Regions from separate parts of the Pseudomonas sp. DF11 genome, predicted to be linked through region 1. Evidence: predicted binding sites of a transcription regulator. Region 1 holds the regulator's gene; the other holds the start of a gene.

Region 1 (8,261 bases):
CCCTCGGCTATACCGTGGTGGATGCCAGTACGGTGGTGGCGACCCACTTGAACCAGATCCTGTACAAGCACTCCAGCGAGCTGATCGGCCACGAAGAAGTCCAGCAACTCCTGCAAGTACTGGCAAAAGGCTCGCCGAAGCTGGCGGAAGAGCTGGTGCCGGGTGTGGTTTCGTTGTCGCAGTTGCTCAAGGTGCTGCAGGCGTTGCTGGCCGAGCAAGTGCCGGTGCGCGACATACGCAGTATCGCCGAGGCTATCGCCAACAACGCGTCCAAGAGTCAAGATACCGCCGCCTTGGTGGCCGCGGTTCGGGTCGGCGTATCCCGCGCAATCGTCCAAAGCATTGTAGGCACTGAGTCCGAGCTGCCTGTGATCACTCTGGAACCAAGGTTGGAACAGATATTGCTCAATAGTCTGCAGAAGGCAGGACAAGGCTCGGAAGAGGGTGTTCTGCTGGAGCCAAGCATGGCCGAGAAGCTGCAGCGTTCGCTGATCGATGCAGCCCAGCGGCAAGAGATGCAAGGCCAACCGGTGATCCTGCTGGTGGCCGGTCCGATTCGCGCGATGCTCTCGCGATTCGGGCGCCTCGCGGTCCCGGGGCTGCATGTGCTGGCGTACCAGGAAATACCGGACAACAAGCAAGTGACCATCGTTGCGACAGTAGGGCCCAACGGCTGAGGTAGTGGTTTATGCAAGTGAAGCGTTTTTTCGCCGCCGATATGCGTCAGGCCATGAAGCTGGTTCGTGACGAGCTGGGCGCTGAAGCAGCCATCATCGGTAATCGCCGGATCGCCGGCGGTGTCGAGCTGACGGCCGCCCTGGATTACAAATTGTCGGCGCTGGCCCCACGCGTTCCGAACATGGAGCTCGAAGACGAGCTGCGCAAGACCCAATCACGCATCGCCAGCGCCCAGGCCGAACTGAGCCTGCGCAGCAGCGAAGGCGAGGCAGTGGCAGGCACCAATCGTCAATTGTTCGCCGGTCAGCCGCTGACTGCCGGCTTGCCGTTGACCGCTGCCGAGCCGCTGATCGAGCAGGCCCAAGCCGAACCGCGTCGTCCTGAACCGGCACCCGCAGCACCTGCCCGGGGTGTCGACCCGCGTGCCCTGGACTCGATGCGCTTTGAGCTCAATAGCCTGCGCGAATTGATGGAAGTCCAGCTCGGCTCCCTGGCCTGGAACCAGCTGCAAGGCAGCCGTCCAGCCCAGGCCAACCTGTGGCGTCGCCTGCAACGCATCGGCCTGTCCGGCCCGTTGTCCCGTGACCTGCTGGCATTGATCAATGGTATCGAAGAGCCTCGCCAGGCCTGGCGCATGTTGCTGGCGCACCTGGCGCGGATGATCGTCACGCCGGAAGTCGAGCCGCTGGAAGAGGGCGGGGTGATTGCCATGGTCGGTCCTGCCGGCATGGGCAAGACCACCACCCTGGCCAAGCTCGCCGCCCGCTACGTACTCAAGTACGGCGCCCAGAGCATCGCCCTGGTGAGCATGGACAGTTTCCGCATTGGTGCCCAGGAGCAACTCAAGACCCTGGGACGGATCCTCAACGTGTCGGTGACCCATGTGGATCCGGGCCAGTCCCTGGCCCAGGCATTGGAACCGTTGCTGCGCAAGCGCGTCGTACTGATCGATACCGCGGGCCTGCAAGCCAGCGATCCGGCCCTGCGCATGCAGCTCGAAAGCCTGGCCGGACGTGGCATCAAGTCAAAAAATTATCTCGTGTTGGCAACCACCAGCCAGAAACAGGTTCTAACCGCCGCATATCACAGCTACAAACGCTGCGGGCTGGCCGGCTGCATCCTGACTAAGCTGGACGAAACGGCAAGCCTGGGCGAGGTGTTGAGCCTGGCGATCGGTCATGAACTACCGGTGGCCTACCTGACCGACGGGCCGCGGATCCCGGATGATTTGCATCTGCCGCGCCGTCATCAACTGGTCAGCCGAGCCGTGAGTGTGCAAATGCAGGAAGAACCCAGCGAAGAAGCCATGGCTGATATGTTCGCTGATATCTACCACAGCCCGACCAAGCAGGTTGGCTGAGGTAATCATGAATATTTTTTGTACCTACATCGATGGTCTGCCATGCATTGTTCCGTATGCGAACGCGCAGCCAGTAATGTGGCCTCCGTCTAAGTAAGACAAGGTAAAGAACGAACATGGGCAGCATGCATCCCGTACAGGTGATCGCGGTGACCGGCGGCAAAGGTGGCGTCGGGAAGACTAACGTGTCAGTGAACTTGTCCCTGGCTCTGGCAGAGCTTGGCCGACGGGTCATGCTGCTGGACGCCGACCTGGGCCTGGCGAACGTCGACGTGCTGTTGGGGCTTACACCCAAACGCACCCTGGCGGACGTGATCGAAGGCCGTTGCGAACTGCGCGACGTGCTGTTGCAGGGGCCGGGCGGGATTCGCATCGTGCCGGCTGCCTCCGGCACCCAGAGCATGGTTCACCTGACCCCGGCCCAGCACGCCGGCCTGATCCAGGCTTTCAGCGACATCGGCGACAACCTCGATGTGCTGGTGATCGACACCGCGGCCGGTATCGGCGACTCGGTCGTCAGTTTCGTACGCGCTGCCCAGGAAGTGCTGCTGGTGGTCTGCGACGAACCGACGTCCATCACCGACGCCTATGCCTTGATCAAGCTGTTGAACCGCGACTATGGCATGAACCGCTTCCGCGTCCTGGCCAACATGGCCCAGAGCCCGCAGGAGGGCCGCAACCTGTTCGCCAAGTTGACAAAGGTCACGGATCGCTTCCTGGACGTCGCCCTACAATATGTCGGCGCCGTGCCCTACGACGAAAGCGTACGCAAGGCTGTCCAGAAGCAACGTGCCGTTTATGAAGCCTTTCCACGTTCCAAGTGCGCGCTGGCGTTCAAGGCGATCGCCCAGAAGGTCGATACCTGGCCGTTGCCGGCCAACCCGCGCGGGCATCTGGAATTTTTCGTCGAGCGTCTTGTGCAACAAACAGCAGGGCCCGTGCTATGACAGCCAGCGGTTACAACCATCTCTACAAAAAATCGGCACGGGACGCCCAATACGAATTGATCGAGCGTTACGCGCCACTGGTCAAGCGTATCGCCTACCACTTGCTGGCGCGGTTGCCGGCCAGTGTCCAGGTCGAAGACTTGATCCAGGCGGGCATGATCGGCCTGCTCGAAGTGTCGAACAAATACGACGCGAGCAAGGGCGCCAGTTTCGAGACGTATGCCGGTATTCGCATTCGCGGGGCCATGCTCGATGAAGTCCGCAAGGGCGATTGGGCGCCACGCTCGGTGCACCGCAATACTCGCATGGTCAGTGATGCAATTCGGGCAATTGAAGCTAAAACCGGGCGTGACGCTAAAGATCACGAGGTTGCGGCCGAACTCCAGTTGAGTCTCGATGATTATTACGGGATTTTGAACGATACCTTGGGCAGCCGCCTGTTCAGTTTCGACGACCTGTTGCAGGACGGTGGTGAACACGAGGGGCTGCACGAGGATGGCGCGAGTGCTCACATGGAGCCATCGCGTGACCTGGAAGATGAACGTTTCCAGAGCGCGCTGGCGGATGCGATTGCCAATTTGCCGGAGCGTGAGCGACTGGTCTTGGCGCTGTACTACGACGAAGAGCTGAACCTCAAGGAAATCGGTGAGGTCCTGGGGGTCAGCGAATCGCGGGTCAGCCAGTTACACAGCCAGTGCGCGGCCCGTTTGCGGGGGCGTTTGGGGGAGTGGCGAGCGCGTTGACAGGCAGTGTGGGGACACTGCGAACGAGGCTGGCCTGGCAAGTACTGCGCCAGTCTCCATCCGTTGTGCTCCAGACTGTTGTCGAGTGTTGTGCCGGATTGATTGAAATGGCGCGTCCAGGTGCTGGGCGCGTTTAAGACTGCTTGGAGGTCGAATTGGACAAGAACATGAAAATCCTCATCGTTGATGACTTCTCAACGATGCGGCGGATCATAAAAAACCTGTTGCGTGACCTTGGGTTCACCAACACGGCCGAAGCAGATGACGGGACCACTGCGCTCCCTATGTTGCACAGTGGCAACTTCGATTTTCTGGTCACCGACTGGAACATGCCGGGCATGACCGGTATCGACCTGCTGCGCCAAGTGCGTGCCGACGAAAAACTCAAGCATCTTCCGGTGCTGATGGTCACTGCCGAAGCCAAGCGCGAGCAGATCATCGAAGCGGCCCAGGCCGGTGTCAACGGCTATGTGGTCAAACCCTTCACGGCCCAGGCGTTGAAAGAGAAGATCGAAAAAATCTTCGAACGCATCGGTTAACGGCGCCACGGGGGAGCTATGGACAACGAATCTTCAATGGGCGATTTCGAATCGACCCTGAAAAAACATGCCCGCGAACTGGTCGACAGCCTTGAAAAAGGTCGCTTTGGCGATGCGGTTCAAATGATCCATGAGCTCAACCAGACCCGTGATCGCGGTCTGTATCAGGAAGTGGGCAAGCTCACGCGTGAATTGCACAGCGCGATTGTCAATTTCCAGATCGACCCGAATATGCCGCAGGCCGAGGAAGTCTCGCAGATCACCGACGCCACCGAGCGTCTGGGGTATGTGGTCAAGCTGACCGAGGCCGCGGCCAACCGCACCATGGATCTGGTGGAAAGCGCCACGCCGCTGGTCAATGGCCTGAGCGATGAAGCCCAGGCCTTGAGCACCGACTGGGGCCGGTTCATGCGTCGCGAAGTCGGGGCTGAAGAGTTTCGGGAACTGGCCCGTCGGGTCGACGGTTTCCTGACGCGCAGCAGCACCGAGAACCGCGCCGTGGCAAGCAACCTCAACGACATTCTGCTGGCCCAGGACTATCAAGACCTGACCGGCCAGGTGATCAAGCGTGTGACCCAGCTGGTCACCGAAGTGGAAAGCAACCTGCTCAAACTGGTGTTGATGGCCAGCCAGGTCGACCGCTTTGCAGGTATCGAACACGACCGTGAAGCGATGCTTGCTGAAAAAGATCCACAAAAACATCTCTCTCAGGGTGAAGGTCCGCAGATTCATGCCGATAAAAGAGAAGACGTTATGTCCGGTCAGGACGATGTGGACGATTTGCTGTCCAGCCTTGGATTCTGAGTTTTAGCCCTGTTTTAGGAGCAGCCATTAATGAGCTTCGGCGCCGATGAAGAGATCCTTCAGGATTTCCTGGTTGAGGCCGGCGAGATTCTAGAGCAACTGTCCGAACAACTGGTCGAGCTGGAAAGCCGACCCGATGATGCGGATCTGCTCAATGCAATTTTTCGCGGTTTCCACACTGTAAAAGGAGGCGCCGGCTTCCTCCAGCTCAACGAGCTGGTGGAGTGCTGTCACATTGCCGAGAACGTGTTCGACATCCTGCGCAAGGGTGAGCGTCGCGTTGATTCGGAACTGATGGACGTGGTGCTTGAAGCGCTGGATGCGGTCAACAGTATGTTCAGCGAAGTGCGTGAGCGCTCGCCGATTACCCCTGCCACCCCCGAGCTGCTCGCCGCGCTGTCGCGCCTGGCCGAGCCGCAATCGGCTGACGAAGCCGCACCGGTTGCCGAGGCAGTGGTCGAAGAACCGGTCGCCGAGGAATCGGGCGACATCACCGATAACGAATTCGAACAACTGCTGGACTCGCTCAATACCGTCAAGGCCCAGGCCGAGGCGCCGGCCGCTCCGGCAGCACCTGCTGCGCCAGCCGCCGATGGGGCTGCCAGCGATGAAATCACCGATGCTGAGTTCGAGTCACTGCTCGACCAGCTTCATGGCAAGGGCCAGTTCGCGCCTGATGCCGTCGCTCCGTCGACGGCCCCGGCCGCCCCGAAAGCCGCAGGCGACAGTTCGGACATCACCGACGACGAATTCGAAGCGTTGCTCGATCAGTTGCATGGCAAGGGCACCTTTGCCGTGGACGCTCTGGATTCGGCTATCGCTTCGGCGCCGACACCGGCCAAGCCCGCCGCCGCTGCCGCTGGCAGCGACCTGATCAGCGACCACGAATTCGAATCACTGCTCGATGAGCTGCATGGCAAGGGCAAGTTCAGCGAAGTCGGTACCGCTTCTGCTGCGCCTGCCGCCGCCACTGCGGCGACATCGGCGGCCAAGGCTGCGCCCAAACCCGCTGCCAAGGCACCGGAACCCAAGGCCGAGCCCGCCAAGCCTGCCGCTGCTGCTCCGGCTCCCGCCCGCGCCCCAGCGGCCGCGCCAGCGGAAAAGCCGGCCAGCGAAGCCGAGACCACCGTTCGGGTCGATACCGCACGCCTGGACGAGATCATGAACATGGTCGGCGAACTGGTGCTGGTACGTAACCGTCTGGTGCGCCTGGGCCTCAACAGCCAGGACGAAGCCATGTCCAAGGCCGTGTCGAACCTCGACGTGGTCACGGCGGACCTGCAGACCGCGGTCATGAAGACCCGCATGCAGCCGATCAAGAAAGTCTTCGGGCGCTTCCCGCGCCTGGTTCGCGACCTGGCTCGCCAGCTCAAGAAAGAAATCAACCTGGAACTGGTGGGTGAAGAGACCGACCTCGACAAGAACCTTGTCGAGGCCCTGGCCGACCCGCTGGTCCACTTGGTGCGCAACGCGGTCGACCACGGTATCGAGTCGCCGGAAGAGCGCGAAGCTTCAGGCAAGGTCCGCAGCGGCAAGGTGATCCTGGCCGCCGAGCAGGAGGGCGACCACATCCTGCTGTCGATCTCCGACGACGGCAAAGGCATGGACCCGAACGTACTGCGCTCCATTGCGGTGAAGCGCGGCGTGATGGACAAGGATGCCGCCGACCGCCTGAGCGACACCGAGTGCTACAACCTGATCTTCGCCCCGGGCTTCTCGACCAAGACCGAGATTTCCGACGTGTCGGGCCGTGGCGTGGGCATGGACGTGGTGAAAACCAAGATTTCCCAGCTCAACGGTTCGATCAATATCTACTCGACCAAGGGCCAGGGCTCGAAGATTGTCATCAAGGTCCCGTTGACCCTGGCGATCATGCCGACCCTGATGGTGATGCTGGGCAACCAGGCCTTCGCCTTCCCGCTGGTCAACGTCAACGAGATCTTCCACCTCGACCTGTCGCGCACCAACGTGGTGGACGGCCAGGAAGTGGTGATCGTACGGGACAAGGCACTGCCACTGTTCTACCTCAAGCGCTGGCTGGTCAGCTCCGCGGCCCATGTGGAGCAGGGCGAAGGCCATGTGGTGATCCTTTCGGTGGGCACCCAGCGGATCGGCTTCGTCGTCGACCAGTTGGTGGGCCAGGAAGAAGTGGTCATCAAGCCGTTGGGCAAGATGCTCCAGGGGACCCCGGGCATGTCCGGCGCCACCATCACCGGCGACGGCCGCATCGCGTTGATCCTCGATGTGCCAAGCATGCTCAAGCGTTACGCCGCCCGGCGTATTTGATTCTGGAGGGGCGGGGCCCAGGGCCGCGCCTCGTCTAACGGAGTGTTTATGGTAGTTAAAGTCCTGGTGGTGGACGATTCGGGGTTTTTCCGCCGCCGCGTCTCGGAAATTCTTTCGGCGGACACGAGCATTCAGGTCGTCGGTACCGCGACCAACGGCAAAGAAGCGATCGATCAGGCCCTGGCACTCAAGCCGGACGTGATTACCATGGACTACGAGATGCCGATGATGGATGGCATCACGGCCGTGCGGCATATCATGCAGCGCTGCCCGACTCCGGTATTGATGTTCTCGTCCCTGACCCATGAAGGCGCCCGGGTGACCCTCGATGCGTTGGACGCGGGTGCGGTGGATTTCCTGCCGAAAAATTTCGAAGACATTTCGCGCAACCCCGACAAGGTCCGGCAGTTGCTGTGCGAAAAGGTCCACAGTATTTCCCGCAGCAACCGGCGTGTCGGTGGCTACAGCGCTCCCGCGCCAGCCCCTGTCGTGGCGCCGAGTCCGGCGCCGACGTCGTCGGGCAGCTTCAATCCGCCCCCGGTACGCAGCGCTCCGGCACCGGCTCCTGGCCGTCCGGCGCCCGCCGCCAGTGCATCGTCGCCAGCCCCCAAGCGTAAAGCCTACAAGCTGGTCGCCATCGGCACGTCCACGGGTGGCCCGGTGGCGCTGCAACGGGTCCTGACCCAGTTGCCGGCCAACTTCCCGGCCCCCATCGTACTGATCCAGCACATGCCGGCGGCGTTCACCAAGGCTTTTGCCGAGCGCCTGGACAAGCTATGCAACATCAGCGTCAAGGAAGCCGAGGATGGCGACATCCTGCGTCCCGGCCTGGCGTTGTTGGCGCCAGGTGGCAAGCAGATGATGATCGACGGCCGTGGCGCGGTGAAAATCCTGCCGGGCGACG
Region 2 (8,261 bases), on a different contig from region 1:
CCGCGCCCAAGCGCATCCCCACGACTAGTCTTCAAGAGCCGCAGGACGCGGCGCCCTATTTACTCAAGGAACGATTCATGTCGCTTGCCATTGTCCATAGCCGCGCCCAGGTGGGGGTGGAGGCTCCTGCCGTTACCGTTGAAGTTCACCTGGCCAATGGCTTGCCGTCGCTGACGATGGTGGGTCTGCCAGAGGCGGCGGTAAAGGAAAGCAAGGATCGGGTGCGCAGCGCGATCATCAATTCGGGGCTGAATTTCCCGGCGCGGCGCATCACCCTGAACCTGGCGCCGGCAGATCTACCAAAAGACGGCGGGCGCTTCGACCTGGCCATTGCCTTGGGGATCCTGTCGGCCAGCGTGCAGGTGCCAACCCTGACTCTGGATGATGTGGAATGCCTCGGTGAACTGGCCTTGTCCGGCGCGGTACGTCCAGTGCGCGGGGTATTGCCCGCGGCACTGGCGGCGCGCAAGGCCGGGCGTATGCTGGTGGTGCCACGGGCCAACGCCGAGGAGGCCTGCCTGGCCTCGGGGCTGAAGGTGATCGCCGTGGATCATCTGCTCGAAGCGGTGGCGCATTTCAACGGTCACACGCCGGTCGAGCCTTTCGTTTCCAATGGACTGCTCTCGGCCAGCAAACCCTATCCCGACCTGAATGAGGTGCAAGGTCAGGCCGGGGCCAAGCGGGCACTGCTGATCGCCGCCGCAGGAGCTCATAACCTGTTGTTCAGCGGTCCACCGGGCACCGGCAAGACACTGCTGGCGAGCCGTCTGCCGGGGCTGTTGCCACCCTTGGCCGAAAGCGAGGCCCTGGAAGTCGCGGCCATCCAGTCAGTGGCCAGTTGCGTACCGTTGAGCCATTGGCCACAACGCCCGTTTCGCCAGCCCCACCATTCGGCTTCCGGCCCGGCGCTAGTGGGTGGCGGATCGAAACCGCAACCAGGGGAAATCACCCTCGCCCACCATGGCGTGCTGTTTTTGGATGAGCTGCCGGAGTTCGACCGCAAGGTGCTGGAAGTCCTGAGAGAACCGTTGGAGTCGGGCCACATCGTGGTTTCTCGTGCCCGTGACCGTGTGCGCTTTCCGGCACGCTTCCAACTTGTGGCGGCGATGAATCCCTGCCCCTGTGGATATCTAGGCGAGCCCAGCGGCCGTTGCTCCTGTACGCCAGACATGGTGCAGCGCTACCGCAATAAGCTCTCCGGCCCCCTGCTGGACCGCATCGACCTGCACCTGACGGTTGCCCGCGAGGCCACGGCGTTGAACCCCAAAAGCGAACCCGGTGCCGATACGGCCACTGTCGCCGAGTACGTGGCCGAAGCCCGGGAACGCCAGCAAAAACGCCAGGGCTGTGCCAACGCGTTCCTGGATCTGCCGGGTTTGCGTCGGCATTGCAAACTATCCGCGCTCGATGAAACGTGGCTGGAAACCGCTTGCGAACGGCTGACCCTGTCGCTGCGCGCCGCCCACCGCCTGCTCAAGGTCGCCCGTACGTTGGCAGACCTTGAGCAGGTGGAACGGATCAGTCGCGAGCACTTGGCCGAGGCGTTGCAGTATCGGCCCGCTACGCCCTGAAGTACTTCATGGCTTGCTCAGGTCCACCAGCGGCGTATCCCGCACCTCGGTCTTGCGGCCACCCTGGATTTCATCGATGCGTTTGAGGGCTTTATCCACGGCGCCCTTATCCGCCAGCAGGCTGTAGTGGATCTGGAACTGCTTGTGCTCTTTCGGCGCGATCGTGGGAACCAGGCCCAGTGGTCGCTGATACCGACGGTTGTAGGAAAAACTGGTGCCTGGTTCCAGCCCGGTCACGTAGCCCTGGCCTTGGGTATCGGTGTTCTTCCACAGGGAGAACACGGGAAGCGTGCTGGTATTGAAGCCCACCGACACGCCGAGGCTGCCGGCCTTGTTGTGCAAGACGGTAAGCGTGTCGCCCTTGGCGTCGGCGTACGGCACGACGTTATAGACGGTTTCGTCGTAATCCTTGGTGGGCGCGCGGTAGGTCTGCCAATCAGGCAGATCGCCCTTGGCCTTGTCGTTGAACGGCGAGACCTGCTGGACCGGTGCCGCGAAACGAGCGCCCTGCTCCAGGAACGGCGTGCTGAAGTTGCTGTGATAGAGCGCCTGGTATTCCTTTGGATAGTCGCCGTTGTTGGTCAGCGTGTCGTTGAGCGCGAACGTCACGCTGCCAGGCTCGGTGACCAGTTCGGTCTGCACCGAGAAATCGACCTTCTTGAAGGCCTGCTCCTTCAACTCGCCTCGCAAGGTGATGGCGTAAGGCGGTTTTTCATCGATGTGCAAAGTGACCTTGTTGGCCGGGATATTGGCGGCGCGACCATGCAGGGTCAGCAACTCACCATTGTCCATGCCGGGATGGCCGACCCATTCGTAGCCACAGCGAGTCACCAGTTCGTTGAAACCTTCGAGCCAGCCCAGCCCGCCTCGACCGTTCAGCTCAATGAACGCCGGATTGACCACTTCCTTGACGGGCGAATCCCAACCCATGCGCACATTCCCGACCGAAGCCTGCAACACGTTCATGCCGCGGGTCGGGACGACTGAAAGCTTCAGCGTACCGTTGTCGATGTCGACGATGCTGACGCCTTCCTGGCGGCCACCGTGCAGGGTGCGCATCGTCACGGAAAAGGGCTTGCCGGTCTTCACGCCGAGTTGCTGGCTGGTGATTTGCCAGGGTTGAGCGGCTTTATCCGTGTCCAACAGGACGTAATCCCAAGCCATCGCATGGGAGGTAGCACCCAGCACGCCAAGGGTAATGAGGAGTTTGAGCGGAGTCATGATCGTGACCTTTTATTGGAGTTGTGCGGTTTTTATAGACTTGAAGAAACGTTTCAGCAAGCCTAAAAACAGCAAATTCCGTAAAAGAAGGAAGATCCTGGGCAGGGACTTTGCGAGAGCGTGCTCGCGAAAGCGGTGGGTCAGTGGGTAAAGAAGTGGCTATGCCGGCGCCTTCGCGAGCAAGCTCGCACACAGGGATTTGGAGTGCCCGCCAAAAGCGCGAACATCCGTGAGCAAAAACTGTGGGAACGGGCTTGCTCGCGAAAGCGCCGGACCAGTTTCGATGACGTTGGCGGTGAGATCGCCTTCGCGGGCAAGCCCGCTCCCACAGGGTTATCCGGTAGTTGCGAGCTTGATGTTCGCCGCCAAACTGTGTGCAGTGCCTCAGCGGAACCGATCAACCTCTTGGCGCAGGTCCTGGGCCAGTTTTTCCAGTTCCTTGGCGGTGAGTGCCAGGTTCGAGACCACTTGGCGCTGTTCGCTGTTGGCCATGGCGATGCTTTGCAGGTTACTGCTGAGCAGGGTCGCGGTGCTGCTTTGTTCCTGAGTGGCGGTGGTGATCGCCGCAAATTGCTGGCCGGCCGAGCGGCTTTGCTCGTCGATGCGCGCCAGGGCCATGGCCACATTGGCGTTGCGCGACAGGCCTTCCTGCATCAACAGGTTACCCTGCTCCATCGTGCTGATGGCATTGCCGGTTTCCTGCTGGATGCTGTTGATCATGCTGGAAATTTCGTCAGTGGCCTGGCGGGTGCGGGATGCCAGGCTGCGGACTTCATCAGCCACCACGGCAAAACCACGGCCCTGCTCGCCTGCGCGGGCGGCTTCGATGGCGGCGTTCAAGGCCAGCAGGTTGGTCTGCTCGGCGATCGAGGTGATAACGCCAACGATGCCGCCGATTTCCTGGGAACGCTGGCCCAAGGTATTGATGACCGTGGCCGTGCTGTTCAGCGCGCCGGCAATTTGCTCCAGGGACGACGATGCTTCGTCCATCGAGGTCCGGCCAATACGGGTTTGCTGGGCGTTTTCCTGGGCCAGGCGCTCGGTGTTGCCCATGTTGTCGGCAATGTTCAATGAGGTCGCACTGAACTCTTCCACCGCGCCAGCCATGCTGGTGATTTCGCCGGACTGCTGCTCCATGCCTTCGTACGCCCCGCTGGACAACCCGGACAGCGCCTGGGCGCGGCTGTTGACCTCCTGGGAGGCCTTGCGGATGTGCTCGACCATGGTCGACAGGGCCTGGCTCATCTGGTTGAAGGCGCGGGCCAACTGACCGATCTCATCATGGCTCGACACGTTCAGGCGCACACTCAGGTCGCCGGCGCCCAAGGCTTCGGCCTGGCGAACCAGGTCGCCGAGCGGCGCCAGTTTGCTACGCAACAGCCACATCGCCGAGCCCACCGCCAACAACATCGCCAGCAGGCTGCCAATGGCCAGTTGCGTACCGACGCTCCAGGTCACGGCGCGAATCTCGGCTTTCGGCATGCTCGCCACCACCGCCCACGGCCCGCCCTCGAACGGGACGGCAACGCTGTAGAAATCTTCGGCGGTATCGGTCCAGAACGTGCCCTTGCCCGGTTTCTTGACCAGCCCAGCGATGGTCGCGCTCGCCTGGTCCAGCGCCTGCACGCCGGCCGGCGGCACCAGCCATTTGTTTTGTTCATCCAGCAAGGCCAGCGAACCGGTCTGGCCGATGCGGAAGCGCTTGAGGTTCTCGAACTGCGCATTCTGCGCGTCGGTGTAATCGAAACCTACATACAACACGGCAATGATCTTGCCGCTGCTATCGCGTACGGGCGTGTACTGCGACATGTAGAAACGTCCGAAAAGCAGGGCTCGACCAATGTAGCTCTGCCCGCTGATCACCGGACCATAGGCAGGGCCGGCACGGTCGAGCACGGTACCAATGGCCCGCGTACCGTCCTGTTTGCTGACTGAGGTACTGACGCGGATGAAGTCGTCGCCACTGCGCACGAACACCGTGGCAACCCCGGCGGTCATCGCTTTGAAGTCATCCACTTCCTTGAAGTTGTTGTTCAACACTTCGCCGCCCAGGCTCAAGCCGGGGGTTTGTACGCCCGCCACCGTCACCGGCTGGTCCGGATGCACACTCAGGCCCGCGCTGAAGCGTTTTTCGAACAGACCGGCCAAGCGCTGAGTGCTCTCGCGCAAGGTGCTGTGGAAGGTATTGAGCTGGTCGGCCATCAGGCGCGCTTCGCTGGCCAGGTGCTCTTCACGGGTGGCAAGGTTGGCAGCGTCCAGCGAACGCAGGGCGAAGACGGTACTGCCGGAAATCACGATCGCCAGTATCACGGCGAGGGCAAGGCCTAACTGTGAGGCGATCCGGGCGCGGGGTTGAGACATGACGGCTCCTGGCCGAGAGACCGGATCATTCTGATCACGTCGCACGCTCGGCATTTTATTCGGGTGAGGTGTAAGTAGGCCCTTTCTGAACGAGGGTCCCATCTTCACGGATTCGGCGGCAAAGCCAAATACTTGAGCGGTTTGGAAGGATTAATGCCAAGTAGCTATCACGCCAACTGCAACGTTTCAGCCCAGACGCTCGACGTCGGGTAATTGCATGGCCTTCACCTCGCCCTGGAGGAAGTCGCTAAGTCGGCGCAAACGTTCACCACCCGGGCGGGTTTTTGGCCAGACCAGGTAATAGTGTTCACCACTGGCGACTGCTGTCGGCCATGGCAAGCTCAGGCGCCCCTGGGCGACATCCTCGGCCACCATCAACAGGTCGCCCATGGAGACGCCATAGCCGCGTGCCGCCGCGATCATGCCCAGCTCCAGGGTATCGAACACCTGCCCTCCCTTGAGCGAAACCTTGTCGGACAGGCCCATGCGCTGCAGCCAGTTGCGCCAGTCCCGGCGATCCGGCGTGGGGTGCAGCAGTTCAGCGCTGGCCAACCGCGCCACATCCCAGGGCTGGTCGTTCAACAGGTTCGGCGCGCCCACCGGGATCAACTCCTCGGGAAACAGCAAACTGGCCTCCCAGTCTGCGGGAAAGTGCCCATTGCCCAGCAATACGGCGCAATCGAAGGGCTCGACGTTGAAGTCCACCGAGTCGATGTCCATCCAGGCGCTGGTCAGTTGCACCTCGTTGCCGGGCTGCAAATGCCGGAAGCGACTCAGACGCGCCAACAACCAGCGCATGGTCAGGGTGGAAGGCGCTTTCATGCGCAGGATGCCGTCCTCGCCATGCAAGGTATGGCAGGCGCGTTCCAGCGCCATGAAGCCCTCCCGCACACCCGGCAATAGCAACCGCGCCGCCTCGGTCAATTGCAGGTTGCGCCCGCTACGCAGGAACAGCCGGCAGGCAAAGTGATCTTCCAGCGTGCGAATGTGCCGGCTGACCGCGCTTTGGGTGATCGACAGCTCTTCGGCGGCCCGGGTGAACGAGCTGTAGCGCGCCGCGGCTTCGAATGCCCGCAGCGCATAAAGAGGCGGAAGACGACGAGGCATCGCAAAAGCTCCATGGCGTTGTTTGCCAACCCTACCAGAAACCCACCCAGCATGAGTTTTAATCATGCCAGCGATGTTTTTTATCCTTTTGTGCAATCCGCCGAGAGCGCCGAGAATCGTCGCTTTACTGCCTTGTTTGAACATGGAGCGTGATGATCATGCGGCATCCTGTGCGTACCGAACTCTGGGCCATCCTGCGGCTGGCGGGGCCGTTGATTGCCTCACAGTTGGCGCACATGCTGATGGTGCTCACCGACACCGTGATGATGGCGCGCCTGAGCCCCGAAGCCCTGGCCGGCGGCGGGCTCGGAGCGGCCACCTATTCGTTCGTGTCGATCTTCTGCATCGGCGTGATCGCCGCGGTGGGCACCCTGGTCGCGATCCGCCAGGGCGCAGGCGATGTCGAAGGCGCCACCCGGCTGACCCAGGCCGGGCTGTGGCTGGCCTGGTTGATGGCGCTGATGGCCGGGCTGCTGCTGTGGAACCTCAAGCCCGTGCTGCTGATGTTCGGCCAGACTGAAACCAACGTGCTGTCCGCTGGACAGTTCCTGCTGGCGCTGCCGTTCGCCCTGCCCGGTTATCTGAGCTTCATGGCCCTGCGCGGCTTCACCAGCGCCATTGGCCGGGCCACACCGGTCATGGTGATCAGCCTCGGCGGCACGGTGGCGAACTTCCTGCTCAACTACGCGCTCATCACCGGCATGTTCGGCCTGCCGAAACTCGGCCTGATGGGGATCGGCCTGGTCACGGCCATCGTCGCCAATTGCATGGCCCTGGCGCTGGCCTGGCACATCCATCGGCACCCGGCCTACCGTGCCTACCCACTGCTCGACGGCCTGTCGCGGCCCAACCGCCAATACCTCAAGGAACTGTGGCGCCTGGGCCTGCCGATTGGCGGCACGTACGCAGTGGAAGTCGGGCTGTTTGCGTTCGCCGCGCTGTGCATGGGCACCATGGGCAGCACACCGTTGGCCGCCCACCAGATCGCACTGCAAATCGTCTCGGTGGCGTTCATGGTGCCGGCGGGGATGTCCTACGCCATCACCATGCGCATCGGCCAACACTACGGCGCCGGACAGTTGCCGATGGCGCGCCTGGCCGGTCGGGTCGGGATTGGCTTTGGCGCGGCGGCCATGCTGGCGTTCGCCATGGTGTTCTGGTTGCTGCCCCATCAATTGGTCGGCCTGTTCCTGGACCACGACGACCCGGCGTTCCGCGACGTGATCAACCTGGCCGTAAGCCTGCTGGCGGTGGCGGCGTGGTTCGAGCTGTTCGACGGCACGCAAACCATTGCCATGGGCTGCATTCGTGGACTGAAGGACGCCAAGACCACCTTCCTGGTTGGCCTGGGATGCTATTGGCTGATTGGCGCGCCGGCGGCGTGGTGGATGGCATTTCACCTGAACTGGGGGCCGACCGGCGTCTGGTGGGGCCTGGCCCTGGGGCTGGCTTGCGCGGCCGTGAGCCTGACGCTGGCGTTTGAATGGAAGATGAAGCGGATGATTCGCAGTGAGCCTGGGCAGCAACGTTTCGAGGTCGTTCAGCCTGAATGAGCATCCCTTGTGGGAGCGAGCCTGCTCGCGATGGCGATGTGTCAGTCAATATAGCTGCCGACTGGTCTACCGCTATCGCGAGCAGGCTCGCTCCCACAGGAATTTGTATTAGCTCATTTCCAGTGTGGACTGCTGATTGCCATCGAATGTCAGGTATTCAACCAACTCCGGCAGCGGCAACGGCTTGCTGATCAAGAAGCCCTGCACCTGGTCACAACCAAAGCCGCGCAGCAGGTCCAGTTGCTCCCGGGTTTCCACACCTTCGGCCACCACCTCCAGGTTGAGGTTGTGGGCCAGGTTGATCATGGCGTGCACCAGCTTGCGGTTCTCTTCACGCTGCTCCATGCCGCCAACGAAGCTCTTGTCGATCTTGAGCAAGGTGATAGGCAGGCTGTTGAGGTGCACGAACGAGGAGAACCCGGTGCCGAAGTCGTCCAGGGAGAAACGC

The links. The regulator FliA, encoded in region 1, starts transcription of late flagellar genes. The targets are predictions, from matches to a motif close to CTAAAGTTTNNNNNNNNNNNGCCGNTAA.
Region 2: a site for FliA is predicted at 5,263-5,290, ahead of AC30D9_RS08400 (methyl-accepting chemotaxis protein). Genes of this name have one in related genera too.

The regions. Positions count from the first base shown of each region.
Region 1 is NZ_JBYVYN010000005.1:65,140-73,400, forward strand. It holds gene flhA (flagellar biosynthesis protein FlhA) at 1-677, shown strand, start outside; gene flhF (flagellar biosynthesis GTPase FlhF) at 689-2,038, shown strand; gene fleN (flagellar synthesis regulator FleN) at 2,155-2,985, shown strand; gene fliA (RNA polymerase sigma factor FliA) at 2,982-3,728, shown strand; gene AC30D9_RS16390 (chemotaxis response regulator CheY) at 3,896-4,267, shown strand; gene AC30D9_RS16395 (protein phosphatase CheZ) at 4,286-5,071, shown strand; gene AC30D9_RS16400 (chemotaxis protein CheA) at 5,102-7,357, shown strand; gene AC30D9_RS16405 (protein-glutamate methylesterase/protein-glutamine glutaminase) at 7,406-8,261, shown strand, end outside.
Region 2 is NZ_JBYVYN010000002.1:389,908-398,168, reverse strand. It holds gene AC30D9_RS08410 (YifB family Mg chelatase-like AAA ATPase) at 78-1,571, shown strand; gene AC30D9_RS08405 (aldose 1-epimerase family protein) at 1,578-2,792, opposite strand; gene AC30D9_RS08400 (methyl-accepting chemotaxis protein) at 3,177-5,153, opposite strand; gene AC30D9_RS08395 (LysR substrate-binding domain-containing protein) at 5,340-6,260, opposite strand; gene AC30D9_RS08390 (NorM family multidrug efflux MATE transporter) at 6,419-7,813, shown strand; gene AC30D9_RS08385 (putative bifunctional diguanylate cyclase/phosphodiesterase) at 7,922-8,261, opposite strand, start outside.